Regions from separate parts of the Enterobacter sp. SM3 genome, predicted to be linked through region 2. Evidence: predicted binding sites of a transcription regulator. Region 2 holds the regulator's gene; each other region holds the start of a gene.
The links. The regulator CRP, encoded in region 2, controls carbon source genes, mostly activating them, when cyclic AMP is high. The targets are predictions, from matches to a motif close to ATGTGANNNNNNTCACAT.

Region 1 (8,070 bases), 990 kb from region 2:
CCTTCATGGCGCGACCAATGCCCGCCGTCTGGCGTTTCACCCATTCAACATACTGGGTTTTGCCGATCACCAGCCCGCTGGTTGGTCCTTCAATCGCCTTCGCGCCGCTGTAGATCACCAGATCGGCACCGGATCGGTAGTACGCGTGCAGATCTTCTTCCGCCGCCGCATCGACGATCAGCGGGAGATCGTGCTTGCGCGCCACCACCGCCGCCTGCTCGACGCTGAGCATGCTTTTCTGCACGCAGTGGTGCGATTTGATGTAGAGGATCGCCGCCGTGCGCGGGGTGATCGCCGCCGCCAGTTGATCGGCAGAGCATTCGTTGGCATAGCCCGCCTCCACCAGCTTGCCACCGCCCAGCGCCACCATGGTGCCCACCGGCGCGCCAAAGTTCACGTTGTGGCCTTTCGGCAGGACGATTTCGTTGTTCTCAATCGGGGTCACGTGCAGGTTTTCCAGCAGCCAGTCGCTGTCTTTCACCAGCACCGCCGCCACGGACTGGGCAATGCCCGCCGACGCGCAGGAGACCACCGTCGCGCCTTCCACATCCAACAGCTTCGCGATGTATTCCCCGGTTTTGTTGACCAGATCCTTCATCTCGAAATAGTGATTCATGCCGTCCATTGCCGCCTGCACCACTTCCGGGCGCGGGGTGGAGACGCCCAGCGCCGTCATGCGGCCGGAGGTGTTGATCACCTGCTTTAAGTTGTACTTCTCATAAATCGAAGGCATGTTCCGTGCTCCCTTGTTCGGTCATGTAGCCCTTGCCCGCGCGGATCGCGGCAAGCGGCACCAGAATGTGTTCAGCCTGCAGGCTGTCGTTTTCGGCATCCGTCAGCACCGTCGGCTGGCGTTTAAGCGTAAACAGCGTCAGGTCGGCGTCGAGGCCCGGCTGAATGCGGCCTTTATGCGACAGGCGCAGGCCGTCGGCGGCATTCGCAGTCACGCAGTCAATCACCTGCGGCAATGACATGCCGATGGCGAGAAACTTCGACATCACGCTCGCCAGCGAGCCGACCGGGCCGTTGATGCGGTTGCGGCAGTAGATATCCGAGCTGATGGTGTGCGGCAGAATGCCCATCGCGATGGCACGTTTCGCCACGTCGAAGCTGAAGCTCGCCGTACCGTGGCCGACGTCCAGACGCACGCCGCGCTTCAGGGCGGAGGTGATGGCGGCGCGCAGCTCGCCGGAGGGCGTCAGAATGCGGTTGGGTTTGCCGTTGTAGCAGTGGGTGATAATGTCGCCGGAGCTCAGCAGCTCGGCAATTTCGTCGAGGTTCGGCGGGTTGTTGCCAATGTGCACCATCAGCGGCAGGTCGCCGTTCTCTTTCTGAATGGCTTTGGCGCGCTCCAGCGGCGTGATGCCGTTTTCACCGACCACGCTGCTGCTCATGCGCGCCTTCAGGCCGACGATAAAATCAGGGTGGCGCTTCACCGCCTGCTTCACCGCGTCGGCGTCAATATTCGCCATGTTGGCCAGCTCGTTCTGGGCGATCAGCCCCACGCGGGAGATGTTCAGCAGGGCAAACACCTCGGTAGAGGCTCTGCGGGTGATTTCGTAGAAATCGTCCACGTCGTCGGCACCGGTGCTGCCCGCGTCCACCACGGTGGTCACGCCGGTGGCAATGCCCACGCTGTCCGGCTCGTCGTGGTAAATCGGGGAGTTCGGGTAGCAGTGAACGTGGGAGTCAATCCAGCCTGCGCTGACGAACACGTCGCCGTTCAGCTCAACCGTTTTATGCGCGGGGGCGTCAATCTCGCCCAGCGCCGCGATCTTCCCGCCCTGAATGGCGATATCGGTCAGGGTATCGTCGGCAAGGCGCGCACGGCGCAGGAGTAAATCAAACATGAGGATCTCCTGATAAGGCGGGCGCCTGAGCGCCCGCGGGTATTAAAGGGCGACCGGGAACAGCCAGCCCAACAGCATCGCGCCGAGAATGGCGCCACCGGTGATCGGCTTCTGCCAGATGTAGAACACCAGCGCACCCAGCAGGGAACCGACGCCGATAGGAATGGAGGCGGTCATGGCGCTGAGGATAATCAACGGCCCGAGGAAGCGGCCGGAGGCGTTACCCGCGCCCATCATCACGTCTGCACCGTAGGTGGAGTTACTCTGGTTGATGGTGAACTTACGCGCCAGGATAATGACGTAGCCAATCGCCAGACCAATCACCAGGCCGGTAATCAGCGCGGCAATGAAGTTGGTCACCGGGAACATGATGCCCGCGCCCAGCAGCAGCGCCGGAACGCCGAGGCCGACGCCGGTCTGGATCGCACCGCCGATATCGAGAATACCCACCAGCGACCCTTCGATAATACGGGCGAACAGGAAGCTTGCGCCGAACGCCGCCACCGCGCCGTAGACGCCGGTATCCATCCCCGCTTTCAGCATCGCCACGAAGGCCACTTCGTTAAACGCGCCGATGCCGTAGAGGTAGTACATGTGCGTCCCGGCGAAGACGCCGGAGGAGAGCAGGCCAACGAAGATCGGGAACGACCAGTCGGCATACCAAAAACCTTTATTCTGTTCCATGTAGAGGCTCCTGTTATTTACCGCTGAGCGAGTTGTGGATCATGTCGAGCCAGTTCGGCACGGTCAGATGGAAGGATTCGATCATCTTCATGTCGAAGCCGCGGAAGAAGCCGCTCAGCACGAAGAGCAGGACGATCGCCGCCATCATCACTTTGGTGACGTGGTTCCAGCCGCTCTCTTCCACGCCTTTACCGATCAGGATCCCCAGCACCAGGCCCGGTACGGCGTTGCCCATGATCAGCTGCGCCGCGCCGCCAAAGATGGTGGCCCAGAAGCCCGATTTTTTACCCGCGTCGATGGCCGCCAGCCAGAAGATCACCGGCATGACGGTGTTCACCAGCAGGTTAGCCGCAGGCACCAGCACCTTGACGGCGGTGACCTGAAGCGCAGCCGGAACGGAGGAGGCGGTCAGGTTCAGGAAGGTGACGACGAGCATGCCAATTACCCCGCAGGCAATCGCCATTTTGCGCGGGTCGTGCAGCGTTTCGCCGACGTTACGGTTTTTGATCATCAGTGCAGCAGCACCCCAGTTCGGGATGATGCGGTGGTCAACGTCCTGTGTGAAGGCACCTGCGGCCACGGAAGAGGCCCAGGCGTTAAAGAAGAAACCTAACCCAAAGGAGAAGTGGGACGCCGGATCCCCTTCACAGGAGTTCAGTTCCCCCAACGTACGAAACGCGCCCATACCCTGAGTGGTAGGCGCATGAAACATGCGTGCAGCCCCGGCTCCGACACCGACGCCAACCAGGCCGCCAATGATGAGCGATTTTATTAATATAATTAAGAACATCAGTCTGCCCTTTTATGAATAATCAGCGTTGCGTGACGAAATCCACCTGGTCAAGATTGATGGCGGTCACGTTGACGGTCACATCCAGCTCCACGCTGTAGGTGCGTCTTTCCCGGCGCAGAAAGAAGAACAGAAACGCTTCTTTACGCACCGCTTCTTGCGCCTGAACGACCTGCACATCCTGTGGCTCAATACGCAGTAAGATATGCGGTGAGGCTTTCATCACCGCGGCCTGAACGTGGTTGAGCGCGTCGGCAAAGGCGCGCGCTTTGGCGTCGCCTTTCCCCTTCACTCTCACCGTGGTTGTGAACTGTTCTTTCATGCTTATGCGCCGTATTTCTTCTGCCACGCCTGTACCAGACGCTCGCCCAGCTCTTCTTTATCCATAAAGCCAAAGCCCAGCACGTTGCAGCCTTCGTTGATGGCGGTCACGCCCTCTTCCACGGAACGCATGCCGTATTTGGCCTTATAGCCATATTTGGTTTGGGCCGTGATGGCACCCGCGCCGCCGCTGCCGCAGAAGGAGATGCCGAAGGTGGCGTTTTCCGCCTTCATCATGTCGCCCAGCTTCATGTCCGCCGCCATGCCCGGCACAACCACCGCGCGTCCACCTGCTTTTTCCACACCGGCAGCCACTTTCTGACCTTTGCCCAGGCGATCGCCAATCACGACTGTAATCTGTTCCATGTGTTGCTCCTTAAAGGTTGTCTTTCGCGACTTCAAAGTGAACGGAGAGCAGCCAGGCTTCTTCATCAGGAAGATTGCCAAACTGCGCGACCACTTCACGGGCGAGCCGCATTGAATCCGGTGAAATTTCGTCAAACAGCTCTGCTTCAACCTCCGGCAGCGGCTCGCCGGTCACGGACCGGTGCGCCATTGCGCGCACGTGGGAAGTGAGCATCTGCTCCTGTACCGCATTGGGGATGATGTTGTTCCGTGCCAGCAGGGCATAAACCTGCTGCAGCATGGTGTTCGCGAGCTGTTCTGTTTGCTCCGCCTGTTCCCCAACGTCGTTCATTACCGCTCCGTTAATCACTGGTCTTACCCCGTTAATGGCTCTGGAATAAAACTAACGTTGGGGGGGAATTGTTTGTAGCGAGTTGTTTTCCACTTCGAAGTGGAAAGGCGAGCCGCAGCAGTGATCTGTGCCACATAAATGCGGTGAATCTGGATTAATAACGGTATTTGCGTGATGAATATCACGTATTCCAGCGGCAAAACGCGCGCCGGGGAAGCGAAAACGTTCAGGGGTAGTAACGCAAAAATGTGATGGCGATAGGGTTTACTTATTACCGCGTAAAAAAAACGGGAGCCACTGGCCCCCGCTGATTGTTTTTCAGATGCGCGATCGGTTAACGGTATTTCTGGTGATACGTGTTGCGGGTCGTCGCAAACTGCTCGGCCGCCGCCTGGGCTTCCTTCACTTTGCCTTCGTTAGCCAGCTTCAGCGCGCCGTCGATCTGGCCGACCAGCACGTCAAAGCCGTGGCGATAGTCTTTCATCTCTGCGCTGTCTGCCGCTTTGCTTTCCAGCTTCGGTGGCGTCGCTTTTTGTGCGTCCAGCGCCGCTTCACGCATTTTGGTCAGCGCGTCTTTCATTTCAGCCGCATTGTCCGTTTTCTGCACCACCTTCAGGTTTTGACCGAGGATGCCCATGTCGTCTTCAAGATCGGCAGCAAACGCAGAAGAGCCAAGAACCAGCGTTGAAGCCGCGACGATCGCTAACAGATGTTTACGCATTGCTCACTTCCTTTTTTATTATTAAAACGCCTTTACGGGTATTACTGACCGGCGATTTTCATTTCCGGCAGAAGTACAGAACCACACTGTATATTGCTACGTGTTTCAATATCGTTACCGACCGTAACGATATTGCGCCACATGTCCTTCAGGTTGCCGGCAATCGTGATCTCGCTCACCGGATACTGGATTTCGCCGTTTTCCACCCAGAAGCCCGCCGCGCCGCGCGAGTAGTCTCCGGTGATGCCGCTTACGCCCTGGCCCATCAGTTCCGTTACAACCAGGCCGGTGCCCATCTCTTTCAGCATCTGCTCAAAGTTCAGGCCCTGTCCGGCAATGCGCCAGTTGTGGATCCCGCCCGCGTGTCCGGTGCTTTTCAGTCCCAGCTTGCGCGCGGAGTAGTTGGTCAGCAGCCACTGGGTCAGAATACCGTCTTTAATGATATCGCGACGTTCGGTGCGAACGCCTTCGCTGTCGAACGGCGTGGAGGCCAGCCCCTTCAGCAGGTGCGGATGCTCTTCAATCGTCAGCCATTCCGGCAGGATTTGCTTGCCCAGCGAGTCGAGCAGGAAGGTCGATTTACGGTAAACCGAGCCGCCCGCGATCGCGCCCACCAGATGACCAAACAGACCGGTCGCCACTTCGTTGGCAAAAATGACCGGAGCCTTCATGGTGGAGAGTTTACGCGGCGACAGGCGAGACAGCGTGCGTTCGGCACACTCTTTACCCACCCACTCTGGAGACTGCAAGTCCCCCAGCGCGCGGCCAATGGTGTAGGCGTAGTCGCGCTCCATGTCACCGTTCTCTTCGGCGATCACGCAGCTGGAGAGCGAATGACGGGTAGAGCAGTAGCCCTGCAGCATGCCGTGGCTGTTGCCGAAGACTTTGATGCCGTAGTGGCTGTTGAAGCTGCCGCCTTCGGTATTAGTGATGCGCTTATCAGCCTGCAGGGAAGCCTGCTCGGCGCGCGCGGCCAGCTCGATCGCTTCGTCCGGGGTCACTTCCGCCGGGTGGAAAAGATCGAGATCCGGCGCATCAAACGCAAGCAGATCTTTATCCGCCACGCCTGCGTAAGGATCCGGGGAGGTATAACGGGCGATATCCAGCGCCGCCTGCACCGTACGGGCAATGGCATCCGGGCTGAGATCGGTGGATGACGCGCTGCCTTTACGATTCTGGTGATACACCGTGATCCCCAGCGCGCCATCGCTGTTGAATTCGACATTCTCCACTTCGCCATAGCGGGTGCTCACGCTGATGCCGGTGGTTTTGCTGACCGCCACTTCGGCGCCATCTGATTTTTCTGAAGCAAGCATCAGCGCGGTGGAGACGGCTTCTTCAAGAATCTTACGCTGCGCTTCAACTTGTGAGGTTACTTTCATCGCAAATGCCATACTGTAAGAGAGAGTTATCTGAAGTCTAACAGAGAACCGTTTTTCAGTGCGCGTCTTAACTGGTAACATTAGCCTCTTTTTTTAAGGAGCCTGACATGACTAAGCAGCCCGAAGACTGGCTCGACGACGTTCCCGGTGATGACATCGAAGACGAAGATGATGAGATCATCTGGGTCAGTAAAAGTGAAATTAAACGTGACGCCGAAGAGTTAAAACAGCTTGGCGCAGAAATGGTAGAACTGGGTAAAAACGCGCTGGATAAGATCCCGCTCGACCAGGATCTGCGTGATGCCATTGAACTGGCACAGAAAATCAAAAAAGAAGGCCGTCGTCGCCAGCTTCAGCTTATCGGGAAAATGCTGCGTCAGCGCGACGTCGATCCGATCCGCCAGGCGCTGGACAAGCTGAAAAACCGCCACAACCAGCAGGTTGCGTTTTTCCACAAGCTTGAGCAGATCCGCGATCGCCTGATTGAACAGGGTGATGATGCCGTACCGGAAGTGCTGAACCTGTGGCCGGATGCCGACCGCCAGCAACTGCGTTCCTTGATCCGCAACGCGAAGAAAGAGAAAGAAGGGAATAAGCCGCCGAAGTCTGCGCGCCTGATTTTCCAGTATCTGCGCGAGCTGTCTGAGAACGACGAGTAATCTCTTCCCCTCACCCCGGCCCTCTCCCCGGAGGGGCGAGGGAGAAAACACGGGAAAGTAGGCCCGGTAAGCGCAAGCGCCACCGGGCTTTTTTTTACTCTGCGGCTACCGCTTCCGCTTTCTTCGCCAGACCGTCCAGCAGCTTCTGATGGATCCCACCAAAACCGCCGTTGCTCATCACCAGAATATGGTCACCGGGCTGAGCGGCTTTCACCACCATATCCGCAAGCGCATCTACATCCGCGCTCCAGTGCGCAGGCTGAATGCAGGCGTCGGCCACTTCGGCCACCTGCCACGGAATATGCTGCGGCTGCAGCAGGAAGACCTCGTCGGCACGCCCTAACGACGGCGCAAGGTCATCTTTGCAGATGCCCATCTTCATGGTGTTCGAGCGCGGTTCCAGCACCGCCAGAATGCGGGCAGTGCCGCCGACCTTGCCACGCAGGGCGGCAAGCGTGGCCAGAATAGCCGTTGGGTGGTGCGCGAAATCGTCATATACGGTAACGCCGTGGGCTTCACCGCGCAGTTCCAGACGGCGACGGGCATTGATAAACGAGCCCAGCGCATTAGCCGCATCCGCAGGCAGAACGCCCACGTGACGCGCCGCAGCAATGGCCATCAGGCCGTTGTGCATGTTGTGCTCGCCCACCAGGCCCCACTTCACCTCACCCACTTTTTCACCGTCGAGCAGCACCTCCCACTCGGAGGCGTCGGCGTTGAGTTTCTTCGCCTGCCAGTGACCCTGCTCGCCCACCAGCTCCTGCTCGCTCCAGCAGCCCATTGCCAGGGTCTGCTTCAGGTTGATGTCGTTCTCCGGCAGGATGATGCGCCCCTGGCCCGGAACAATGCGCACCAGGTGGTGGAACTGTTTCTGAATCGCTTTCAGATCGTCAAAGATATCCGCGTGGTCAAACTCAAGGTTGTTGAGGATCAGCGTGCGCGGGCAGTAATGCACGAACTTGGAGC
Region 2 (8,070 bases):
GGGCGGACGATTTAAGAGAAAGATAGCTTTTGAGCGCGGGCAATAGCGGAAGCCGTTTCTGCTTATCCGCCATCAGGTCGCGGGGATAAAGCGGGCGCTGCGTGCGCAACACGCGGGCGATGCGGCTGAAGTGCCAGGCGGCAAACTGGCCGACGGGGTTATCCGGATGCTGACGGGCGATTTTCTCCAGCGCGCCCAGCTGCTTATCCATGTTAAAGCGCGTCGGGTAGCGGTGATAGAGAATGTCATCGGCCAGCACGCGCAGGCGTGCGGATACGGTCTGCGCGTTCCAGCGGATCACCGCTTCGGCGTGGCTGCGCTCGACCAGCTTTTGCACCTCCTGCGGGTGGTGCAGGCTCACGGAGATATGCTCCTGCAGATCCAGCCCGACCTGGAAGGTGCGCAGCAGCCGTTTGTACTCGTGGTTCTTGTTGGCGGCGAGCATATGCAGCTGCTGATAGCACTGGCTAATCAGATCCACCACCTTCTGCTGGCGCGTCAGCAGCGGCGGTAAGGACTTTTCCGGATCGGTATGCTGGGTGAGCAGGGTGTATTTGGCTTCGCAGTAATCCGCAAGCTGCACATAGAGCAGGCTCAGGGATTCACGCAGCGGCTGTTCGCGCCACAGCCAGAACCAAAACCAGTTAAACAGCCCGTACCATAATGTCCCCAGGGCGTAGATCAGCAGCGGCTCCCACACCGGCATATTCCCGGCGAGGCTCAGCGTGAAAATAGCTGCAATCAGCGAGGCGGGAAGCAGGCGGGCGTGCAGCGAACTGATTTCCGCCGTGACGCCGAGGGTCATCGCCAGCACGGTCAGGATCAGCGGCAGCGGGATATCACGAGCCAGTAATAGCTGTACGGCGAGGCTACAGCCCGCAAACAGGCAGCCGCCGATAATCAGGCGTTTGAAAAAGCGCTTATGCGGCGTGTCCAGACCGGCGATGTTGCAGCAGGCAGGCACGAGGGAAAACAGCAGACCTTGCTGAAGATGTCCGAGGATCAGGCCTATGGCCACGGGAAGACACAACACCAGCGTTTGTCGCAGTGCGTAGTTAACTTCCGGGTGATAGATCAGCCTGCGCCACATGGGGAGTAGAGACAAAAACGGCGTGACACCTTGCGATGGCACGCCGTTTAAGCGGAATTAACGCGTTCCGTAAACCACGATGGTTTTACCGTGGGCGGAGATCAGGTTTTGATCTTCCAGCATTTTCAGGATACGGCCCACTGTTTCACGGGAGCAACCGACGATTTGACCAATTTCCTGACGGGTAATTTTAATTTGCATGCCGTCCGGGTGGGTCATAGCGTCTGGCTGTTTCGCCAGGTTCAGCAGGGTTTGTGCGATACGGCCGGTAACGTCCAGGAAGGCGAGGTTACCCACTTTCTCTGACGTGACCTGCAGACGGCGCGCCATCTGGGAAGAAAGACGCATCAGGATGTCAGGGTTAACCTGAATCAGCTGACGGAACTTCTTGTAAGAAATTTCAGCCACTTCACATGCTGTCTTTGCACGAACCCAGGCGCTACGTTCCTGGCCCTCTTCAAACAGGCCCAGTTCACCGATGAAATCGCCCTGGTTCAGATAAGAAAGGATCATCTCTTTCCCTTCTTCATCTTTGATCAGCACTGCCACCGAGCCTTTAACGATGTAATACAACGTTTCCGCTTTTTCACCCTGGTGAATCAGCGTGCTCTTTGATGGGTACTTATGAATGTGGCAATGAGACAAGAACCATTCGAGAGTCGGGTCTGTTTGCGGTTTGCCAAGCACCATGCGCTGTTATCCTCTGTTATAAGCTGTCACCAGAGTCATCAGATGCATCCGGACTCTGGGGTTGCAATCGAATTCTTACCCATACCCTGGGAAGTCGGCTACCGTAACGTTTCGCAGCCAGTAAAGTTTGATGTCCTCTGCATACATGTGTAACGTCAATGTATTACTGTAGCATCCAGAGTGTTTTAGCATAGCTTTCGCCGCGTGTCTCCTGGTGTCTCGCTTCAGCATGATGCAGGTCGCCTTCCATTGCGAGAAATGTAACGCACGCGTAATCTGTCACCAAAAATGCAACGTTGGAGTTTAAGAATATGCAAGCGCGCGTGAAATGGGTTGAAGGTTTAACGTTCCTGGGCGAGTCCGCGTCAGGACACCAGATTTTGATGGACGGCAACTCCGGCGATAAAGCACCCAGCCCAATGGAAATGGTGCTGATGGCGGCAGGGGGATGCAGCGCAATCGACGTGGTGTCGATTCTGCAAAAAGGTCGTCATGACGTGACGGATTGTGAAGTCAAACTCACGTCAGAACGTCGCGAAGAGGCGCCACGCCTGTTCACCCATATTAACCTGCACTTTGTGGTCACCGGTAAAGAGCTGAAAGACGCGGCGGTCTCGCGTGCGGTGGACCTGTCTGCGGAGAAGTACTGCTCGGTGGCGTTAATGCTGGAGAAAGCGGTAAAAATCACGCATTCGTATGAAGTGATCGAGGCCTAATCTTTTGGCGGGTGGCGCTTCGCTGACCCGCCCTACAAAAGCACGACCGTAGGCCCGGTAAGCGCAGCGCCACCGGGCAAAACAACTCACGCGATCTGCTTCCCTTCCATCAGTCGCTCCACCAGCGGCGTCATGATGAGCTCCATCGCCAGCCCCATTTTTCCGCCCGGCACCACTAACGTATTCATGTGCGAAATAAACGAGCCCTGCAGCATGGCCAGCAGCCAGGGGTAATCAATACCGTCGAGATTGCGGAAATGGATCACCACAAAGCTCTCATCCAGAGACGGGATACTTTTGGCGGCAAACGGGTTGGAGGTGTCCACCGTCGGCACGCGCTGGAAGTTGATATGGGTGCGGGAGAACTGCGGCGTCAGGAAGTTAATGTAATCCTCCATGGAGCGCACCACGGAGTCCATCACCGCTTCGCGAGAATGGCCGCGCTCGCTCATGTCACGCGTCAGCTTCTGGATCCACTCCAGGTTAACGATAGGGACCACGCCGACCAGCAGATCCACGTGGCGGGCCACGTCGTGTTGAGGGGTGACCACGCCACCGTGCAATCCTTCGTAAAACAGGACGTCGGTGGGTTCCGGCAGCGGTTGCCACGGGGTAAAGGTTCCCGGCACCTGATTCCAGGGAACGGCTTCATCATAGGTATGCAGATATTTGCGGGACTGCCCTTTGCCGCTCTGACCGTACTCGATAAATGTTTGTTCCAGCAGGCCGAAGTCATTGGCTTCCGGGCCGAAGTAGCTGATGTGTTTACCCGAATCGCGCGCCTTACGGATGGCCATGTCCATTTCCGGACGCGTGTAGCGGTGAAAGCTATCGCCTTCGACCTCCGCCGCACGAAGATTCAGCTGGGCGAAAATCTTGCGAAATGCGAGGCTGGTGGTGGTGGTTCCCGCACCACTCGACCCCGTAACGGCAATAACCGGATGTCTGGCAGACATAGCAACTCCCTGACTGAAAAGTGTGGAAGATCAGCCGTGAAACGCGTTGCGGGGCATGATATTGACCGTCTCATGCAGTTCTGACCACACCAGCAGCACGTCGCCGCTTTTCAGCTGGCGCTTAACATCGTTGACCTTTTGCTCAAGCGAGCGTTCCTGTTCACCATAATCGGTGCCTTCGCGTAATACAAAGCTTTCAATCAGATTATCGAGCGTTTCGGGAGCCAGATCCTGCCAGGGAATAATCATTTTGCACCGTCCAGATAAGGGGTTAGCCAGTCAGGAATTCGCGCCTCAAGCCACATTTTCGGGCGGCGCAGCGTGCCGCCGATAAACCCGACGTGGCCGCCGTGCTCGGTCAACTGATAGTGAACGTTGTCGGGTAGGAACTCCTGAGCGGGGATCGAGTGATGATCCATAAACGGGTCATCTTTGGCATGAATAATCAGCGTCGGCTGCGTGATCTTGCTGAGCAGCGGCATGGCGCTGCACTGACGATAATAGTCAATCGCATCGGCGAAGCCGTGGATTTTTGCGGTGATCAGGTCGTCGAACTCGCGAATACGGCGCACCTTTTTCAGCTGGCGCAGGCTGACCGGCAGGGTATCCGGGTAGGCCTTCAGCTTACGCGCCGCGTTGGCCTTCAGCAGGTTGAGCAGGTAGCGCTGATAGACGCGGGAAAAGCCTTTATCCATGTGGTAGCTGCACTGCTCCAGCATAAACGGCGCGGAGACAATGACGGCGGCATCCAGCGGGACGCTTTCGCCCTCTTTGGCCAGCAGACAGGCCAGCATATTTCCGCCCAGCGAGTAGCCCACCGCGGCGGTTGGCACGGTGCCAAAGTTGTCCCGCAGCCAGTGTAAAAACCACGTTCCGTCTTCGGTTTCACCCGAGTGATAAATGCGTTTCTGACGATTCGGTTCGCCGCTGCAGCCGCGAAAATGCATCACCACGCCGAGCCAGCCGCGCGCTTTTGCCGCCTCAATTAATCCATGCGCATACGGGCTGTGCAGGCTGCCTTCCAGACCGTGAAAGACCACCAGACGCGGCTTATGGCGGGCCTGTTCCGGCGCTTCGCTCCAGGCGAGATCCAGAAAATCACCGTCTGGCAGGTCAAGCCGTTGCCAGTGCGGGGTGAACTGAACCTTGCGGCGGATCAGTCGCGGCAGCATGGTCTGCAGGTGGGGGTTAGCCACGCCGCGCATGGGCACGAACTCAGTGCTGTCTTCGGCCGCAATGTCGAAGTCTGATGGAATGATTTGGGTCATAAGGGCGATGCTGATTCTTGTCAGAAATTTACGGTACTTTCCGAATTGTACCCCGTTTAGCCTGGTTTTCCGAAACATGAACTGATCCCGATCACAAATCTTTACCTTGATTATTACTCTCAGGCTAATGATTCCGCTCTACGCTTAATTGATGCCTTTCTCACCAGAGCGCACACTTTACTCAACGTTAAGCAAATCAAAATGATTAGCTGAATCAGGAGGTTAATAATGTTATCTGGGCAAACACCCACCCGGCAATGGAACACGCGACGCAGCGAAAAAGCGCGTCGTCTGGCCTCCGTACCGGTGCAGGGCAAGGTACTGCCAACCGGCGATCTTGTCGCCATGCTGGAAAAATTAATCGCGCCTGGCGATAAGGTCGTTCTGGAAGGTAACAACCAGAAGCAGGCGGATTTCCTTTCCCGCTCGCTGGCCGAAGTGAACCCGCAAATCGTTCACGACCTGCATATGATCATGCCGAGCGTCGGCCGTAGCGAGCATCTGGACATCTTCGAGAAAGGCATCGCCCGCAAGCTGGACTTCTCCTTCTCCGGGACGCAAAGCCTGCGTATTTCGCAGCTGCTGGAAGACGGTCAGCTCGAAATCGGTGCGATTCACACCTACATCGAACTTTACTCACGCCTCTACGTCGACCTTTCGCCCAACGTGGCGCTGATTGCCGGTTTTAAAGCCGACCGCAAAGGCAACCTCTATACCGGAGCGAGTACCGAAGATACCCCGGCGCTGGTGGAAGCCGCCGCGTTCCACGACGGCATCGTCATCGCACAGGTGAACGAGCTGGTGGACGACGAGTGCGAGCTGCCGCGCGTGGATATTCCGGGCTCCTGGATCGACTACGTGGTCGTTGCGGACAAACCGTTCTTTATTGAACCGCTGTTCACCCGCGACCCGCGCCTGATCAAGCAGGAGCATATCCTGATGGCGATGATGGCCATCAAAGGCATCTACGCAGAGCACCAGGTGCAGTCCCTGAACCACGGTATCGGCTTTAACACCGCGGCGATTGAGCTGCTGCTGCCCACCTACGGCGAACAGCTCGGCCTGAAGGGCAAAATCTGTAAACACTGGACGCTGAACCCGCATCCGACGCTGATCCCCGCCATTGAAAGCGGCTGGGTGGAGAGCGTGCACTGCTTCGGCGGCGAGCTGGGGATGGAAGAGTACATCCGCGCCCGTCCGGACGTGTTCTTTACCGGTGCCGACGGCTCCATGCGTTCCAACCGCGCCTTCTGCCAGCTGGCAGGCCAGTACGCGGTGGATATGTTCATCGGCTCTACGCTGCAGGTTGACGGTTACGCCAACTCCTCAACGGTGACGCGCGGTCGTCTTTCCGGCTTCGGCGGTGCGCCAAACATGGGCCATGACCCGCACGGTCGTCGTCACGCCACCCCGGCCTGGCTGAACATGATCACCGAGCCGGACCCAATGCAGCGCGGTAAAAAACTCGTCGTGCAGATGGTCGAAACCTTCCAGGCGGGCGTGAAGCCAACCTTCGTGGAAAAACTTGATGCCGTTGACGTGGCGAAAGCCTCCGGCATGCCGCTGGCACCGGTGATGATTTACGGTGATGACGTGACGCACGTGCTGACGGAAGAGGGGATTGCCTACCTCTACCGGGCGAAAGATCTGGAAGAGCGTCGGGCCATGGTTGCCGCCGTCGCGGGGATCACCGATATCGGCCTGGGCGTTGACGCCAAACGCGTGGCGGAACTGCGCCAGAGCGGCAAAGTGGTGTACCCGGAAGATATGGGGATTCGCCGCACCGACGCCACCCGCTCTCTGCTGGCTGCAGGCAGCGTGGCTGACCTCGTGGAGTGGTCCGGCGGTCTGTATAACCCACCTGCGAAATTCCGGAGCTGGTAATGAAACTTCTGCCCCAGATTCAGGTTGAAGGCGGTGCCGAATGGCTGGCGCGAACCGCCACGCAGTGTCTGATTGACGAAGCACGTTTAAGCCCGAAACCCGGTCTGGTGGACAGTCGGGGGAACGGCGCGCACCACGATTTATCCCTTGCGCTGATGGAGCGCTCCGCGCGCAGCCTGACCCCCACGTTTCAGGCGCTGGCGCAGCAAAGCTGGCTGCGTCCGGCAGATATTGCGCTTCGGCAAACCGTTGGCCGTCTTGGCCGCGAAGGCGAACAGCAGATGATGGCGGCCACCGACGGGGTGAATACCCATCGTGGCGCGATCTGGGCGCTGGGATTGCTGGTGAGCGCGGTGGCGATGCTGGGCGGTGATGCAGCTGCGCAGGCCGTCGCGAATACCGCCGCGCAGCTGGCGAAACTCCCGGACGACGCGGCACCGAAGGTGTTCAGCAAAGGCCTGCGCGTCACGCACCGCTACCGCGTGCCGGGCGCACGCGAAGAGGCGCAGCAGGCGTTCCCGCACGTTATGCAGCGCGCGCTGCCGCAGCTTCGCCTAAGCCGTCTGAACGGCAGCAGTGAGGCGCAGGCCAGGCTCGACGCGCTGATGGCCATCATGACGTCACTCACCGACACCTGCGTGCTGTCGCGCGCCGGAATGGAGGGGCTGGACGCCATGCAGAGCGGTGCCCGTGCGGTACTGAATGCCGGAGGTTGTGCAACGGCGGCGGGCCAGCAGGCGCTGGCGAGCTTAGACCGCCAGATGCTCTCGCTCAACGCTTCACCGGGCGGCGCTGCCGACCTGCTTGCCGCCACGCTGTTTCTCGACCGCGTCGAAACGCCTTATTCAAAGCATTAAGAGGATGTTATGGAAAAAATTACATTGACCGTGCCAGCCAGCCGCGCGTTAAGCGGCAGGGCGCTGGCGGGCGTCGTCGGCTCCGGGGATATGGAGGTGCTCTTCACCGCCGAACCGGGCCAGACGCTAACCATTGATATCACCACCTCCGTCGACAACAGCCGTGGCCGCTGGGAGGCGCTGTTCAACCGCCTGCAAACGGTCAGCAGCCTGCCGGCAGGAAAACTGACCATTCATGATTTCGGCGCGACGCCGGGCGTGGCGCGCATTCGCATCGAACAGGTCTTTGAGGGGGTAAGCCATGCGTAATGACAGCAGCTTTATCGAACTAAAAGCGCGCCAGCGCGCGCAGGCCCTGCTGGATGACGGCAGCTACCGCGAACTGCTGGATCCGTTTGAAGGCATTATCTCTCCGTGGCTTGGGCCGCAGGGGATTGTTCCGCAGGCCGATGACGGCATGGTCGTCGCAAAAGGCACCATCAACGGTCAGCCTGCGGTCGTGGTCGCAATTGAAGGCGCGTTCCAGGGCGGCAGCATGGGCGAAGTGTCCGGCGCCAAAATGGCGGCGGCGCTGGAGCTGGCGGCGGAAGATAACCGTAACGGCATTCC
Region 3 (8,070 bases), 2.0 Mb from region 2:
GTCAATCCATTGCAGCGGGGGTACTACTAAATCGGTCGCGATTACGCGAGTGCCAGTTTTTGGCGCGCATATTGTAGCGCTTTTTCAATCACTTGCTCAATAGTTAAACTGGTTGAATCCAGAACTAATGCATCTTCTGCAGGAACAAGTGGGGCGACGGCGCGGTTACGATCGCGGTCATCGCGCTCTTTTATCTCGGATAAAAGGCGATCAAAGTTAACACTAAACCCCTTTTCCTGCAACTGAAGCATGCGGCGTTGAGCACGTTCTTCCGAAGAGGCATCGAGGAAAATTTTCACAGGCGCGTCAGGGAATACCACGGTTCCCATATCGCGTCCGTCAGCGATCAGACCCGGAGCTTCACGGAACGCGCGCTGACGACGCAGCAGCGCCTCACGAACGCGCGGGAAGGCCGCGACCTGGGAGGCTGCATTCGCCACTTCCTGCGTACGGATTTCGCCGCTCACGTCTTCCCCTTCAAGGATGACTTCCAGGTTGCCATCGGTCGACACGAAACGCACATCCAGATGCGCAGCCAGCGGAACCAGCGCCTCTTCAGACGCGACATCCACGTGATGATGCAGCGCGGCCAGCGCCAGCACGCGATAGATTGCTCCCGAATCTAAAAGATGCCATTGCAATGCTTCCGCCATCGCTTTGCACAGAGTACCTTTCCCTGCGCCACTCGGCCCATCAATGGTGATTACCGGGGCAACTGCCGTCATCTTTTTCTCCTTAAATAAGGCATACCGTTTACATGAACGCCGCGCATTATACGCGCCAACGTGCGCAACTGTTACCTTTGCGTGCAAATTACGGAATGATTGAAGCAGAGTGTAGAATAAATGAGCGGAGGTATTCGTAATGAAGCGTAAGCAAATGCCGCATCGGACGATGCGGCAAGGCGTTATCAGGCCAGCGTGCTAATGCGTGCCAGCTGTTCGAAGTAGTCCGGGAAGGTTTTCGCGGTACATTTCGGATCAAGAATGGTGACAGGCGTGTCTGACAGCGCCACCAGCGAGAAGCACATTGCCATACGGTGATCGTTGTAGGTTCCGATTTCCGCAAACTGCAGTTTTGCCGGAGGGGTCACGCGAATGTAGTCTTCGCCCTCTTCCACCTCGGCACCGACTTTCCGCAACTCTGTCGCCATTGCGAACAGGCGGTCCGTCTCTTTTACGCGCCAGTTGTAGATATTACGCAGCGTGGTCGTGCCTTTGGCAAACAGCGCCGCCGTGGCAATGGTCATCGCCGCATCCGGGATATGGTTCATGTCCATGTCGATGGCGTTCAGCTCGCCGTGGGTACAGGAGATGAAGTCATCGCCCCAGGTGACAGTAGCGCCCATTTTTTCCAGCACGTCCGCAAAACGGATGTCGCCCTGCACGCTGTTACGTCCAATACCGGTCACTTTTACCGTGCCGCCTTTAATCGCTCCCGCGGCCAGGAAGTAGGACGCGGATGACGCATCCCCTTCAACCAGGTAATTACCCGGAGACTGGTACTGCTGCGCCCCGCGCACCACGAAGCGCTGATAAGACTGGTTTTCCACCTCAACGCCAAAGGTTTTCATCAGGTGCAGCGTGATATCAATGTAAGGTTTGGAAACCAGCTCACCTTTAATCGTGATAACCGTATCCTGCGGGGCCAGCGGCGCGGTCATCAGCAGTGCCGTCAGGAACTGGCTGGAAACGCTGCCGTCAACCTCGACATGACCGCCGGTAAAACCGCCGCGCAGACGCAGTGGCGGATAGTTTTCCTGCTCCAGATACTCAATCTGCGCGCCGCCCTGACGCAGGGCATCCACCAGGTGACCAATCGGACGCTCTTTCATGCGCGGCTCGCCGGTCAGCACGATGTTGTTGCTCCCCAGGCACAGGGCCGCCGCCAGCGGGCGCATCGCGGTACCCGCGTTGCCCAGAAACAGTTCAAGCTCTTCGCCCGAACGCAGCGCGCCGCCGTTGCCGGTCACTTCGCAGCGGGTACGATCGTCGGAGAGAGTGTAATGAACGCCCAACGCTTTCAGCGCATTGAGCATATGGCGCACGTCATCGCTGTCCAGCAGGTTTGTGAGGACGGTGGTGCCGTTTGCCAGAGCTGCCAGCAGCAGAGCGCGGTTCGAGACACTTTTTGAACCAGGCAGATTAATGGTGCCATCTACCCGCGCGATAGGTTGTAACGTCAGGGATTCCATGAAAACTAAACTCTCAACTCAACATAATAAAAACCCCGCAGGGACGCTGCGGGGGTGAAAAACAGCGAATTAACCGTGACGACGTTCGAAGTCGATCATGAAATCCGTCAGGGCTTTAACGCCTTCCAGCGGCATCGCGTTATAGATGGAGGCACGCATGCCGCCAACGACACGGTGACCTTTGAGCGCATGCAGACCTGCCGCGAAGGACTCTTCCAGGAACACTTTGTCCAAGCTGCTGTCCGCCAGCTGGAACGGCACGTTCATGCGGGAACGGTTAGCGTTCGCCACATCGTTGCGGTAGAAATCGCTCTTGTCGATCACGCCATACAGCAGTTCAGCTTTCTGCTGATTGACCTTGTCCATCTGCGCCACGCCGCCGTTTTGTTTCAGCCATTTGAAGACCAGGCCGGAGAGATACCAGGCAAACGTTGGTGGGGTGTTGAACATAGAGTCGTTATCGTTCAGCACGGTGTAATCGAGAATCGACGGGCAGGATTTATGCGCTTTACCCAGCAGGTCTTCACGCACGACGACGATAGTCAAACCGGCCGGACCGATATTTTTCTGCGCGCCCGCATAAATAACGCCGTAGCGGCTGACATCAATTGGCGCAGACAGAATGGTGGAGGAGAAGTCGGCGGCAACCACGACATCGCTGCCGAAGTTTGGCGTCTCGTCGATGGCAATCCCGTCAATGGTTTCGTTCGGGCAGTAGTGCAGATAGGCTGCGTTATCAGAAAGCTGCCACTCGCTCATTGGCTTCACGGCGCGCAGACCGTCAACGGTCACTTTGGCGTCGATAACATTCGGCGTGCAGTATTTATGCGCTTCTTTAACGGCGCTTGCCGCCCAGTAACCCGCGTCAACGTAGTCAGCCGTCGTTTTGTCACCGAGGATATTCAGCGGAATACCCGCAAACTGGCCGCGCCCACCGCCGTGACAGAACAATACTTTGTAGTTCGAGGGAATATTCAGCAGATCGCGAAAATCCTTTTCTGCCTCTTCCGCCACCTGAATAAACTCTTTACCACGGTGGCTGATTTCCATCACCGACGTACCGAGACCGTTCCAGTCACAAAGTTCCTGTTGAGCCTGTTTAAGCACGTCTGCCGGTAACATTGCCGGACCTGAACTGAAATTAAAGACTTGAGCCATTTCCCCTCACCACGCTAAAAGCCATAAGTTATAACTGTGGATATCGGTTTTATCATTCAGTGACACGCGCCGCAATGTCTAAAACTTATGACCCGTGAAATGTGTCCCGCGTCACACAAAACAATCTGCCGCCTCGCTAAGACAAAACCGACAAAATGGCTGTCAGGTGATGCGTTTGGCCCGGCTAACCTTCGTCCATTCCGGATTTGCACAGCGGGGGCATAATTGGCGATCCCCCGGCTGCATCGCGACAACATGGCTACATCTTACGCAAGCATACTCGCCGGATTCCGGTACCGTTCTGAAACGCTCAATGAGCATATCCGGCAGGATACACAGTCCCGGCTTCACCTCGTCGTCAGAATAGTAATAGACGCTGATCTGCCCGTTGGTTTCCATGATCGCCAGCCTCACCTGCCCGAGCTGTTCAACGCTGTTCAGGCGAAGCTCCATAAAGAATTCAAACTCGGTCATATTGGCGCTTTGTACATTTTCCCAGGCCAGCTGTCCGTCCTCGACGATAACGACCGGCTTGCCTTCAAGCAGATCTTCCAGCTTTTCGCTTTTCGACATCAGCCACATGACAAGACGGTAAAGGAGCGCCAGTGAGACAAACACGATAAACACCGGCACCATCGGCACATCATCATAAAAGGCGACGTCCCCCGCCGCTGACCCCAGCGTCAGGATGATCAACACCTCAAAGAGGGACATCTGCCGCACACCGCGACGGCCGGTGATCTTAAGAAACAGGAAGACAAGTACGAAGGTATAGAGGCTGCGCAGCGCCACTTCGCCCAGAAATTCAGGAGGAACTTTATCAAACGCCATCCGCTGGAGATCAAATGCTTTCATTTTTCTATGCCTTAACAGTCAGTTACTGCCACTAAGCATAGTCCAGCCTTTTATTTTCGCCGAAGATAGCACCCGTCACGCAAAACCCGTATCATTGCGCGCTTTACGTACGATAAAAGTGAACGCCATGACTCAAACGTTTATCCCCGGCAAAGACGCCGCTCTGGAAGATTCCATCGCTCGCTTCCAGCAGAAACTGACCGACCTGGGTTTTAACATCGAAGAAGCCTCCTGGCTCAATCCGGTGCCTCATGTCTGGTCCGTGCATATTCGCGATAAAGACTGTGCCCTGTGCTTTACCAACGGTAAAGGCGCGACAAAAAAAGCGGCACTGGCCTCTGCGCTGGGTGAGTATTTTGAGCGTCTGTCCACCAACTATTTCTTCGCAGACTTCTGGCTGGGCGAGACCATCGCTAACGGCCCGTTCGTTCACTATCCAAATGAAAAATGGTTCCCGCTGACTGAAGATGACGAGCTGCCGGAAGGTATTCTCGACGCGCGCCTGCGTGCCTTCTACGATCCAGACAGCGAACTGACCGCCAGCATGCTGATCGATCTCCAGTCCGGTAACGAGGATCGCGGTATCTGCGCCCTGCCGTTCACCCGTCAGTCTGACGAGCAGACCGTGTATATCCCGATGAACATCGTCGGCAACCTGTACGTGTCTAACGGCATGTCCGCCGGTAACACCCGCAATGAAGCGCGCGTGCAGGGTCTGTCTGAAGTCTTTGAACGCCACATCAAAAACCGCATCATCGCCGAATCCATCAGCCTGCCTGAAATTCCGGCCGACGTGCTGGCGCGCTACCCGGGCGTAGTGGAGTCCATCGCCAAGCTCGAAGCCGAAGGTTTCCCAATCTTTGCCTATGACGGCTCGCTGGGCGGTAAGTACCCGGTTATCTGCGTCGTGCTGTTTAACCCGGCCAACGGCACCTGCTTCGCCTCCTTCGGCGCGCACCCTGACTTCGGCGTGGCGCTGGAGCGTACCGTCACCGAGCTGCTGCAGGGCCGTAGCCTGAAAGATCTCGACGTCTTCACCCCGCCAACGTTTGACGATGAAGAAGTGGCCGAGCATACCAACCTCGAAACCCACTTCATCGACTCCAGCGGCTTAATTTCCTGGGATATGTTCAAGCAGGACGCTGACTATCCGTTCGTGGACTGGAGCTTTGCCGGTACCACGGAAGAAGAGTTCGCCACGCTGATGGCGATCTTCAACGCGGAAGATCAGGAAGTTTATATTGCCGACTACGAACACCTTGGCGTCTACGCGTGCCGCATTATTGTTCCAGGCATGTCCGACATCTACCCGGCTGAAGATCTGTGGCTGGCGAATAACAGCATGGGCGCGCACCTGCGCGAAACGCTGCTGGCTCTGCCGGGCAGCGAGTGGGAGAAAGAAGATTATCTGAACCTGATCGCCCAGCTGGACGAAGAAGGCCACGATGACTTTACCCGCGTACGCGAACTGCTGGGCCTGGCGACCGGTAAAGACAACGGCTGGTATACCCTGCGTATCGGTGAGCTGAAAGCGATGCTGGCCCTGGCGGGAGGCGATTTGGATCAGGCTCTGGCCTGGACCGAGTGGACCATGGAATTCAACCAGTCGGTCTTCTCTGCCGAACGCACCAATTATTACCGCTGCCTGCAAACCCTGTTGCTGCTGGCACAGGAAGACGATCGCGAGCCGCTGCAATATCTGAACGCTTTCGTGCGTATGTACGGTGCTGAGGCCGTAGAAGCAGCCAGCGCGGCCCTGAGCGGCGAAGCGCCGTTCTATGGCCTGCAGGCTGTTGATAGCGATCTGAAAGCCTTCCCGGCGCACCAGTCGCTGCTGAAGGCCTACGAAAAGCTGCAGAAAGCAAAAGCCGCTTACTGGTCAAAATAAGCGCACATAACATTACCAGCAGTAGGCGTATTCAATCGTCTGGGCTATATTACGGGGCAATTTCATTGCCCCGTTTTTTATTTTCTTCGGCAATGACTGTTGATTGTAATAATAAAGTTAAACATGGGTAAATATAATAATATTTACCTGGGCTTTACTGTTACTTTTTATGGTAAATACTCCATACTAATTAACTGTCTCAAAGGTGGCTGAACGAAAAAATTCAACTCTTTTCATAACTTTTAAAATTTATTTTTATACGGATAATCAAATACTTACTCCGCATTTGTCGTAAAACCATACACACTGCGGGCCTATAAGCCAGGCGAGATATGATCTATATCAATTTCTCTTCTATAATGCTTTGTTAGTATCTCGTCGCCGACTTAATAAAGAGAGAGTTAGTGTGAAAGCTGACAACCCTTTTGATCTTTTACTCCCTGCTGCGATGGCCAAAGTTGCCGAAGAAGCAGGTGTCTATAAAGCAACGAAACACCCGATGAAGACGTTCTATCTGGCGATCACGGCAGGTGTGTTCATCTCTATCGCTTTCGTCTTCTACATCACCGCCACCACCGGTACTGCCGGAATGCCTTTCGGCATGGCCAAACTGATTGGCGGCATTTGCTTCTCACTGGGTCTGATTCTCTGCGTCATCTGCGGCGCCGACCTCTTCACCTCAACGGTGCTGATTGTCGTGGCAAAGGCCAGCGGAAGAATTACCTGGGGTCAGCTGGCACGTAACTGGCTTAACGTCTATGTGGGTAACCTGGTTGGCTGTCTGCTCTTTGTTTTGTTGATGTGGCTTTCTGGTGAGTACATGACCGCCAACGGTGGCTGGGGCCTTAACGTCCTGCAAACCGCCGACCACAAAATGCACCACACATTTATCGAAGCCGTTGCTCTCGGCATCCTCGCTAACCTGATGGTCTGCCTGGCTGTATGGATGAGCTACTCGGGTCGTAGCCTGATGGACAAAGCCTTAATTATGGTTCTGCCGGTTGCGATGTTTGTTGCCAGCGGCTTTGAGCACAGTATCGCGAATATGTTCATGATCCCAATGGGCATAGTCATCCGCGACTTTGCGAGCCCGGAGTTCTGGACCGCAGTTGGTTCATCCCCGGAAAGTTTCTCTCACCTGACTATTATGAATTTCATTACTGATAACCTGATCCCTGTCACTATCGGGAACATTATCGGTGGGGGTCTGTTAGTTGGGTTGACATACTGGGTCATTTACCTGCGTGGCGACGATCATCATTGATGGTTTTCTCAGGCAGTAAATAAAAAATCCACTTAAGAAGGTAGGTGTTACATGTCCGAGCTTAATGAAAAGTTAGCCACAGCCTGGGAAGGTTTTGCGAAAGGTGACTGGCAGAATGAAGTAAACGTACGTGACTTCATTCAGAAAAACTATACCCCGTATGAAGGTGACGAATCCTTCCTGGCTGGCGCAACTGACGCGACCACCAAGCTGTGGGACAGCGTAATGGAAGGCGTTAAACTGGAAAACCGCACTCACGCGCCAGTTGATTTTGACACCTCCGTTGCTTCCACCATCACTTCTCACGATGCTGGCTACATCAACAAAGCCCTTGAGAAAATCGTTGGTCTGCAGACTGAAGCACCACTGAAACGCGCAATCATCCCGTTCGGTGGTATCAAAATGGTTGAAGGTTCCTGCAAAGCGTATAACCGCGAGCTGGACCCAATGCTGAAAAAAATCTTCACCGAATACCGTAAAACCCACAACCAGGGCGTATTCGATGTTTACACCAAAGACATTCTGAACTGCCGTAAATCTGGCGTTCTGACCGGTCTGCCAGATGCGTATGGCCGTGGCCGTATCATCGGTGACTACCGTCGCGTTGCGCTGTACGGTATCGACTTCCTGATGAAAGACAAATACGCTCAGTTCGTGTCTCTGCAGTCCGATCTGGAAAACGGCGTAAACCTGGAAGCGACTATCCGTCTG
Region 4 (8,070 bases), 1.5 Mb from region 2:
GGCATTGTGGAAGAGGAGCAGAAATGGCCGACCACGGCGTTGACTTTATCCTGGTCAACTAAACGGTTGGCGACGGCCACGGCCTGCTTGGGCTCGCAGGCATCATCCCCCTGAACCAGTTTGATCTTCTCGCCGTTAATGCCGCCTGCGGCATTAATGTCTTCAGCGGCCTGCGTTGCGCCGTGCCAGTACTGATCGCCATAGGTGGCATTCGGACCCGTAAACGGCCCGGCCACGCCGATCACTATATCCGCCCGGGCGGAGAACGCCGTCACCAGGCAACCGGCCAACACAAGAGAAAGAGGAGTTCTGATAAATTTCAGCGACATTATTATGTTCCTTAGCAAAGAGGTTTTTGCACCACGGCGTAAACCCGAACGCCCGACGGCGCAGCCAATCCGAAACACGAGCAAGAACAAAATGCACTAAACGAACAAGATACAGACGGCATCCTGCATATTACGGCGAGATTTCCCTGCGCAGGGACGCGCGAAGAACGTTAAGCAAAAACGTTGCCAGAATGGTTAACCCATTGACCAGCATGCGACATGTTTGAGTATAGAGCGCCGCGTTATGCCGCCTTGCGGAAGGAGAAGAAATTACAGCGGAGATCACATATCGTTAACAATAAAGCCCATAAGTTGTGCAAAGGTCACGATTTGCACGTTTTTGCAGCAATTAAGACCTAAACTTCAGCCCGGAGAGGGGTGAGATATGTGTTAGGATCGTTTCCTTTTTTGCAGGAGTATCAGCGATGACTGAAGGCCCATTGAATGAAAGCGAAATGGCGTGGCTTGAAGAGACGTTAATGTCTTACGGTCATGATGACGCGTCCGTGATTGACGTGTCCGAACTGGACGGCATGCTTACCGCAGTGCTTTCCGGTCCTGTTGTCGTTGAGCCAGATGCCTGGCTGGTGGCGGTGTGGGGTGGCGAAAAGTACATTCCGCGCTGGAAAAACGATCGTGAGATGAACCGTTTTATCGATCTCTGCTTTAAGCATATGAACGATATTGCCGAGCGCCTGAGCGAGTACCCGGATCAGTTTGAACCGATGTTCGGTTATAACGACGTTGACGGCGAGAGCTATACCGTGGTGGAAGAGTGGTGCTATGGCTATATGCGCGGCGTGGCGCTGACGGACTGGTCTGCCTTGCCGGAAGCCCTGAAGGCCGACCTTGAGGTGATTGCCCTGCACGGGACGGAAGAGAACAGCGAAAAGCTGGATGAACTGTCCGAAGAGGAGTATATCGCCAGCATCGAGAGCATCCAGCCTGCGGCACTGCGTTTATATCAATACTGGGTTAACAACCCGCAGCAGCCGGAAGTGAAGAAACCGACGGTGAACGGCACGAAGGTCGGGCGTAACGATCCGTGTCCTTGCGGCAGCGGGAAGAAGTTTAAGAGCTGTTGTTTGCACTGATAAAAAAAAGGGGCTAATGATAGCCCCTTTTTAATTTAACCCACTTCCGGCAGCATCCCGGCTGCAATCAACACCTGCACCAGAATAATCACCACCCCACAGCCAAACACAACGCACAGCAGCGGTTTTCCGCCCGCCACGCGATATCCCTGCTGAGGATGCTGCTGACGGCTTTTCCATGCCAGCAGGGAAGGGAGGAGGAGGGCAAGGATCGACAGCGCTACCCCTGCGTACCCCAGCGCCATCACAAATCCGCGTGGGTAAAACAGCGCGAACGCCAGCGGCGGCAGGAAGGTGATGGCACCCGTCTGTAACCGTCCGGCTGCGGTATTGCGACGCTGGAACAGGTCGGCCAGGTAATCAAACAGGCCGAGCGCCACGCCCAGGAACGAGGTTGCCAGCGCCAGGTCGGCAAACAGGTGGACCGCCAGCTCTACGTGCGGGGAGGTGACGACCTCGCGCAGTGCCAGCAGAAAACCGTTCAGGCCAGCGTGTTGCGCCATCAGCCCAATAAAGGTTGAAGAGTCAATGCTACCCAGCGTCACCAGCTGCCAGAAAATATAGGCGATCAGCGGGATCGCGCTGCCGATAACAAAGACGCGGCGCAGCTTGCGGATATCGCCGTTCATATAGCTGACGATGCTCGGCACGCTGCCGTGGAAGCCAAACGAGGTGAAAATGACCGGGATCGCGGAGAGCGCTAGCCCTTTTTCCAGCGGCAGCGTCAGCAGGTTGACCTTGTGCACGTGCGGCGCCAGCAGCACCAGCATGACGATCAGGAAGAGAATTTTGGCGCTGAACAGAAAACGGTTAAACAGATCGACCAGCGATGTGCCCACGCAGACCACGCCGCCGCCGATGAGCGCAAAGAAGATAGCCCCCGTCGCAGGGGTAATGTCAGAGCCAAACCAGTCATTGACGCTGGAGGCGATAAGCTCCCCGGCGCCGCTGATATAGGCGGCGGTCAGGGCGTACATCAGGAACATCATGCTAAAGCCGGTTATCCACTGGCCGTAGCGTCCCAGATAGCGCGCCGCAAGCGAACCCAGACCGGTATCGGCGGGCACGTGCTGGTAAACCTCAAGCAGCAACAGTGCGGTGTAACACATCAGCGCCCAGAGCGTGCCCAGCAGCAGCAGGGTCATGCCAAATCCCACACCCGCGGCTGCCAGGGGCATTGCCAGCATTCCTGCGCCAATTGTCGTTCCGGCGACGATAAAAATACTTCCCAGGGTTCTGTTTCTCACGCTTTCCTCTACAACGATGCTTAACCGCGACAAAATCTGCGGCGCAGAGTAAGGGAAAAGCCGTAATTCGTCAAATCACCGTTACATGTAGTGTAATGAATGGTTTACGAATTAATGACCCTCTGATCCTTTATAGGCTTATGCCTACTTCATAAGGGCAATGTTGCTGCGCGACATTCCGGCGTAACGTAAACAATAAATATAAATTATCAAATTAAGTGAGGGTTTTATGGCAGGGGAGAATCCCTTTACCGCGGCATGGAGCCGGGGAGGTAACCTGTTGTGCCATGGTCACTGGATAATCAGCTGGCAGAACCAACCCCTGATACTTCCCGAGTCCCGTCGCGAAAAGGATATGGGCACTTGGGCAATCTATTCGGTTATTGATCCTGAAGACGAAACCTTTGCACAAGGCTTACAGGAAGATGAGTGGATTATTGAGAATGTCGAGTGGTTAACGGATATGTTCTTCGAAGTGGGCATTCCGCTGGAGACCTCCAGCTACCGCTATTTTTACCAGGCCGTGAATCCCCATGACTGGCGCTGCACCAGCTGTGCGGGGTGTATGTAAATTAACGCGGTGCCGGAAAGCGGCACCGCGCTGAAATTAATTCTGCGTATCAAGAGTGGAAAGTTCTTTATCAATAAAGTAAAGACCTTCGCCGGATTTCCCCACCAGAGATAATTTGTCCAGCACGGATTTAAACAGTTTCTCTTCTTCGTGTTGCTCAGCGACGTACCACTGCAGGAAATTAAAGGTTGGATAATCCTGGCTGGTCATCGCCGCATGAACCAGTTCGTTAATTTTCTGCGTGATCAGCTGCTCGTGCTCATAGGTAGCGCGGAACAGTTCATCGAGAGAATTATACTCAGCAAAGGGTGACGTCACGGTTTCAATGCGCGGCAGGCTGCCCGTATCCGTCAGATAATCAAACAGACGCTGCATGTGGGTCATCTCTTCCTGAGCGTGACGACGCAGAAACGCGGCAGCGCCTTCGAAGCTGTGGTAGCTGCACCAGGCGCTCATTTGCTGGTAGAGCAGGGATGAAAAAAGCTCAAGGTTCATTTGTGCGTTGAGCTTGTCGATCATTTCAGTTTTCAGCATGGTGGCGCTCCGGATTATTATTTCTGGTTCACAATGAGCGACACTATAATTTGTTATTTAATTATTTGCAAAACGTAAAATTTTTATTTTATTTATTTAAAATACGAATGGGAATAAAACGCATTGGCAATTTTTAAAACTTATTAATGAGAATTATTTTTGTTCGTAATGAAATAAACTGCCAGCACGCGCTGGCAGCTTCGATTAATACCACGGATTATTTGACTTAGGATTAACGGCGTAACCCATACATTTATACTGGATGGTCACGCTCTCGTTCAGGCACAAAGAGCCGCTCGTCAGGGTGCAGGTTTTAATGGGCTGACCATAGGCTGAGGCAGTGGCATACCCCATGCTCTGACACGCTTTTGCCGCCGTGCCGTTATTTACATACTCATCGGAATACGCATTTTGCAGCGCTGCCTGGCCGTAGTCGAGGCGGACGATGCCGTTCGGCGCGTCGAGGCTGCTAACCTCAGCCTGGCGATTAATGCTACACCCCGCGAGCAGCAGGATTGTGCCAGCTACAATGACTCTTTTCATGGTTCGCTCTGAGTGGATGGAAATACGTTATCGTACCCGCAGATGCCCGCTGCAATGCCTGGAATAGCCGAACAATCTGCCCTCACTCTTCGCAACGGGTCAGCGTTGAGCGCTTTCAGTCCATACCGCAAGAAAAATGTGATATGAGTCACAAAAGTGTTGATTTTTGTGATGGTGGTCATATTATAGGCACGTTGATAATAAAGTTGTATAACAAGTTAATGGAGCATCATCGTGAAACTGCGCAAAATCCTGAAAAGTATGTGGGCCAATTACTGCCGCACGTTCAAAGACGTGCCGCCGGGCGCCATGTTCTGATAAAAAAAACCTGCTTCGGCGGGTTTTTTTGTACCTGCTGATGATGAAGGGAAGATGTCAGGGGGTGTGTTTTGATACTATGGCGGCCTTTAAATAAGGAGAAAGCCCCCATGTCACAAAACCTGAGCGCCGATCAGGAACTGGTCTCTGACGTTGTCGCCTGTCAGCTGGTTATCAAACAAATCCTCGATGTTCTGGACGTGATTGCGCCGGTTGAAGTGCGCGAGAAGATGTCTACGCAGCTGAAAAACATCGATTTCGCCAGCCATCCTGCTGCCGCTGACCCGGTTACGCTTCGTGCGATCCAGAAAGCCATCGCGCTGATTGAGCTGCGATTCACGCCGCAGGGTGAGTCCCACTAAAGCAGGGAAATGGGCGACGGCATGTGTCGCCCTTTGATGCGGTTAGAAGAACGTCTGGACTAGCAGATAGCTCGCCGCGCACGCGCAGCTTACCCCAATCAGCCCCGGCAGAATAAAGCTGTGGTTGATGATAAATTTGCCGATGCGTGTGGTGCCTGAACGGTCAAAGCCGATGCAGGCCAAATCGCTTGGATAGGTCGGCAGGACAAAATAGCCGTATGACGCCGGGAAAAAGGCGATCAGCATTTTCGGGTCGATGCCGAGCATCAGGCCCATAGGCGCAACGGCCGTCAGCGCAGCCGCCTGGCTGTTCACCAGTTTTGACACCAGAAACAGCACAATGGCATACGTCCACGGGTGGCTTTTCACCACGCCTTCCAGCGCCAGCTTCAACTCGTCGAGATGCGCCTGGAAGAAGGTATCGCTCATCCACGCCACGCCGAACACCGAGAAGATCGCCACCATACCGGCCTTGAACACCGCGCCGTTGGAAATCGCCGACGCGTTGACCTTACAGGCCATCAGCATCACGGCGCCCGCAATTAACATCATCATCTGAATGACAAGGTTCATCGACAGCGCCGTCATTTTGCCTTTCAGCTCAAAGGCGGGGCGCAGGTCAGGGAACGCCCCCAGCAAAACGACCACGGCAATACCAGCAAAGAAAATCCACGTGGACCAGTAGGCCTGTTTAGGGAAACGCTGATTCATTAACGTCTCCGTTCCACCGTAGATAAACTCGCGCTGCTTAGGATCTTTCAGCTTTTCCTGAAACTCCATGTCGTCAGCCAGATCTTTACCACGGCGTAAACTCCACAGGGCCGCAATGGCCACGCCGAAAAGCGAAGCGGGAACCGACACGGCAAGAATTTCCAGGATCCCCCATGCGTGGCCGATCCCATGCTGGGCCGCAAGGATGGACACCAGCGATACCACGGCAACGGAAACGGGGGAGGCCGTAATCGCCATCTGCGACGCGACCGATGCCACGGCCATGGGGCGCTCGGGGCGGATCCCTTTTTTCAGGGCGATATCCGCAATAATGGGGAACATGGTGTAGACCACGTGCCCGGTGCCGCACAGAAAGGTCAGCATCCAGGTGGTGAATGGGGCGAGCAGGGTGATGTGCTGTGGGTGTTTGCGCAGCAGACGTTCAGCAAACTGCATCATGACGTTGAGGCCGCCCGCAGTCTGCAGCGTAGCCGCACAACCAATCACCGCGAGGATGGTCAGCATAACGTCTACCGGCGGCTTACCCGGTTGCAGACCAAAAACAAAACATAAAATAAAAAGGCCAATACCGCTGATTAACCCAAGCCCCATACCGCCGAAACGCGTACCCGTCAGCAGGCAGAGGAGAATAACAACAAACTCAATGGTGATCATGATGCTCCCTCGTCAATGATTATGTAACTAAATAAATCATCACACGTTGTGTGGTTAATCATTGAGAGCCAGATCTGATTTGTTAAATTTCAGCAAAAGCAGAAGGTTGGAGATAGGAAGCAGACTTTATCTCGTATGGGACGTAAATCCACATTCAACAGCGATTCAAAGTGTTTTAATAATATTAAAAACTAACAGCGACAGCCCTGGTCCGGCTGTAAATCGCCGAAGCGTTTCCGTAAGGCCGGGTCGAGGCGCAGGGATGCGCCGAGAGGGCGAGGCCTGCAGGGATGCAGGCTCATGCCCGACCCGATAGCCTGAAGGAATAAGCTGAGGGTACCGCGAAGCGGCGATTTACCGCCGGGAGCCCGGGTTGCCAGGGTGGTGGCGATTGAGCCACCCTGGCACGTTCACCGGTCATGTCGTTACAGAGTAGCAAGGAACATAAAGTGAACGGAATGACCACTACAGCCGTATGTTCCCCTCACCCTAACCCTCTCCCCAGAGGGGCGAGGGGATTATTTCGTGCCTTAACCTGCGTAGGAGCAGATTAAAAACTCAGTGGTGCTGCACCGCCACAATGTCGAGCAGGTGGCGGTCAGTTTGCTCAGGACATAAACCCGCCTGCTGCGCATTATGGATCTCATCCGCCAGCGTCTTCAGCAGCATGCCATCCTGCTGCTGCTCTTTGTCCATATCACGTAAGAATTTGAGCGTCGTAATGTCCTGCTGCGCTTTGGCTTCATCGGCCAGCTTGCTGAGAGTGCTGCAGCGTTGTTCATACTCTTCAAGCGTTTTCTGAAACAGTTCTTCCAGGCAAGAGAAGTTCTCATTGATCCCATCAAGGGCTTTAACGACAGGATTTGCCCCCGCGGCTTTCAGGAAGTTAAAGACACGCATCATATGGGTGACGTTACTTTGCGCCTGAGAGCGAAAGAATGTCGCAGATCCCGTGAGGCTATTCTCGGCACACCACGCGCTTAAGTGAAGGTGCAGATTCGAGGCGTAGAACTCAAGGTTCATCTGCGCGTTAAGTTTTTGCATCATCGTTTGGGTAGCCATACTCATATCCTTATTGACTGTGGGACGTGATGTCCGTTGCTTAACCTGAGCGTCAGGCAAATACGAAGAAAAGAGCAGAAATACACATTCTGCCGTGACCGAAATTCACTTCCTGTGTTCGATATAAATAAGCATACCCTTGTCTATGGTCTAAGAAAACTCTTAATTAGGCTGTGTTTACCATACATTACAAAGTTTAATATAGTACAGAAATGCAATTAGCTCGCCATGAATTGAATCTTGGTTAATGCTCTAATAATTAACGATTTTTATTGCGTTGATACACTGTTACTCTTTCGAAAATATCAAGTTGGAATAATGCTCCGTGAAAATGAGAAATACGGATTAATCGTTTCGAATATATGATGTGCTAATAAAATTGCGTTAAATCAAATTCTGCTGAATAACGGTTTTCCAGGTGCCTGGTGCATTTTTGATGAAAAACATGTTGAACCCCTTTAACGCCAGGTGGCGTTTTGCCCGCTGAGCGGCATCAGGGATATCTTAGCTAATCTTATGGATAATTCTGCTTAACCCACTTTCATTTGTCTGACAAATCCTGCCTTTTTTATGTCATTTTTCGCTGAATTTATGTACGCAATTACTGTAATTCTGCGGTGTGAT

Region 1: a site for CRP is predicted at 4,461-4,478, ahead of GVO84_RS02490 (glycine dehydrogenase). Genes of this name have one in related genera too.
Region 3: a site for CRP is predicted at 6,426-6,443, ahead of focA (formate transporter FocA). Genes of this name have one in related genera too.
Region 4: a site for CRP is predicted at 4,455-4,472, ahead of azuC (stress response protein AzuC). Genes of this name have one in related genera too.

The regions. Positions count from the first base shown of each region.
Region 1 covers NZ_CP099971.1:554,306-562,375, reverse strand. Annotated here, with positions in the region: gene GVO84_RS02520 (DgaE family pyridoxal phosphate-dependent ammonia lyase) at 1-733, opposite strand, end outside; gene GVO84_RS02515 (amidohydrolase/deacetylase family metallohydrolase) at 717-1,850, opposite strand; gene GVO84_RS02510 (DUF4310 family protein) at 1,893-2,534, opposite strand; gene GVO84_RS02505 (DUF4311 domain-containing protein) at 2,548-3,324, opposite strand; gene GVO84_RS02500 (DUF4312 family protein) at 3,347-3,646, opposite strand; gene GVO84_RS02495 (SFCGS family glycine-rich protein) at 3,649-4,011, opposite strand; gene GVO84_RS02490 (glycine dehydrogenase) at 4,022-4,360, opposite strand; gene cybC (cytochrome b562) at 4,677-5,063, opposite strand; gene pmbA (metalloprotease PmbA) at 5,105-6,457, opposite strand; gene yjgA (ribosome biogenesis factor YjgA) at 6,553-7,104, shown strand; gene mpl (UDP-N-acetylmuramate:L-alanyl-gamma-D-glutamyl-meso-diaminopimelate ligase) at 7,199-8,070, opposite strand, start outside.
Region 2 covers NZ_CP099971.1:4,434,063-4,442,132, reverse strand. Annotated here, with positions in the region: gene GVO84_RS20930 (YccS/YhfK family putative transporter) at 1-1,090, opposite strand, end outside; gene crp (cAMP-activated global transcriptional regulator CRP) at 1,148-1,780, opposite strand; gene GVO84_RS20920 (OsmC family protein) at 2,092-2,496, shown strand; gene GVO84_RS20915 (phosphoribulokinase) at 2,583-3,452, opposite strand; gene GVO84_RS20910 (YheU family protein) at 3,483-3,701, opposite strand; gene GVO84_RS20905 (hydrolase) at 3,698-4,720, opposite strand; gene mdcA (malonate decarboxylase subunit alpha) at 4,949-6,604, shown strand; gene GVO84_RS20895 (triphosphoribosyl-dephospho-CoA synthase) at 6,604-7,461, shown strand; gene mdcC (malonate decarboxylase acyl carrier protein) at 7,471-7,770, shown strand; gene GVO84_RS20885 (biotin-independent malonate decarboxylase subunit beta) at 7,763-8,070, shown strand, end outside.
Region 3 covers NZ_CP099971.1:1,589,796-1,597,865, reverse strand. Annotated here, with positions in the region: gene cmk ((d)CMP kinase) at 42-725, opposite strand; gene aroA (3-phosphoshikimate 1-carboxyvinyltransferase) at 911-2,194, opposite strand; gene serC (3-phosphoserine/phosphohydroxythreonine transaminase) at 2,264-3,352, opposite strand; gene GVO84_RS07375 (DUF421 domain-containing protein) at 3,515-4,207, opposite strand; gene ycaO (30S ribosomal protein S12 methylthiotransferase accessory factor YcaO) at 4,335-6,095, shown strand; gene focA (formate transporter FocA) at 6,502-7,359, shown strand; gene pflB (formate C-acetyltransferase) at 7,411-8,070, shown strand, end outside.
Region 4 covers NZ_CP099971.1:2,966,481-2,974,550, reverse strand. Annotated here, with positions in the region: gene GVO84_RS14000 (branched-chain amino acid ABC transporter substrate-binding protein) at 1-329, opposite strand, end outside; gene GVO84_RS13995 (YecA family protein) at 755-1,423, shown strand; gene tyrP (tyrosine transporter TyrP) at 1,459-2,670, opposite strand; gene GVO84_RS13985 (hypothetical protein) at 2,900-3,241, shown strand; gene ftnA (non-heme ferritin) at 3,278-3,775, opposite strand; gene yecR (YecR family lipoprotein) at 3,980-4,318, opposite strand; gene azuC (stress response protein AzuC) at 4,553-4,636, shown strand; gene GVO84_RS13965 (DUF2766 family protein) at 4,747-4,998, shown strand; gene GVO84_RS13960 (anaerobic C4-dicarboxylate transporter) at 5,041-6,384, opposite strand; gene GVO84_RS13955 (non-heme ferritin-like protein) at 6,943-7,446, opposite strand.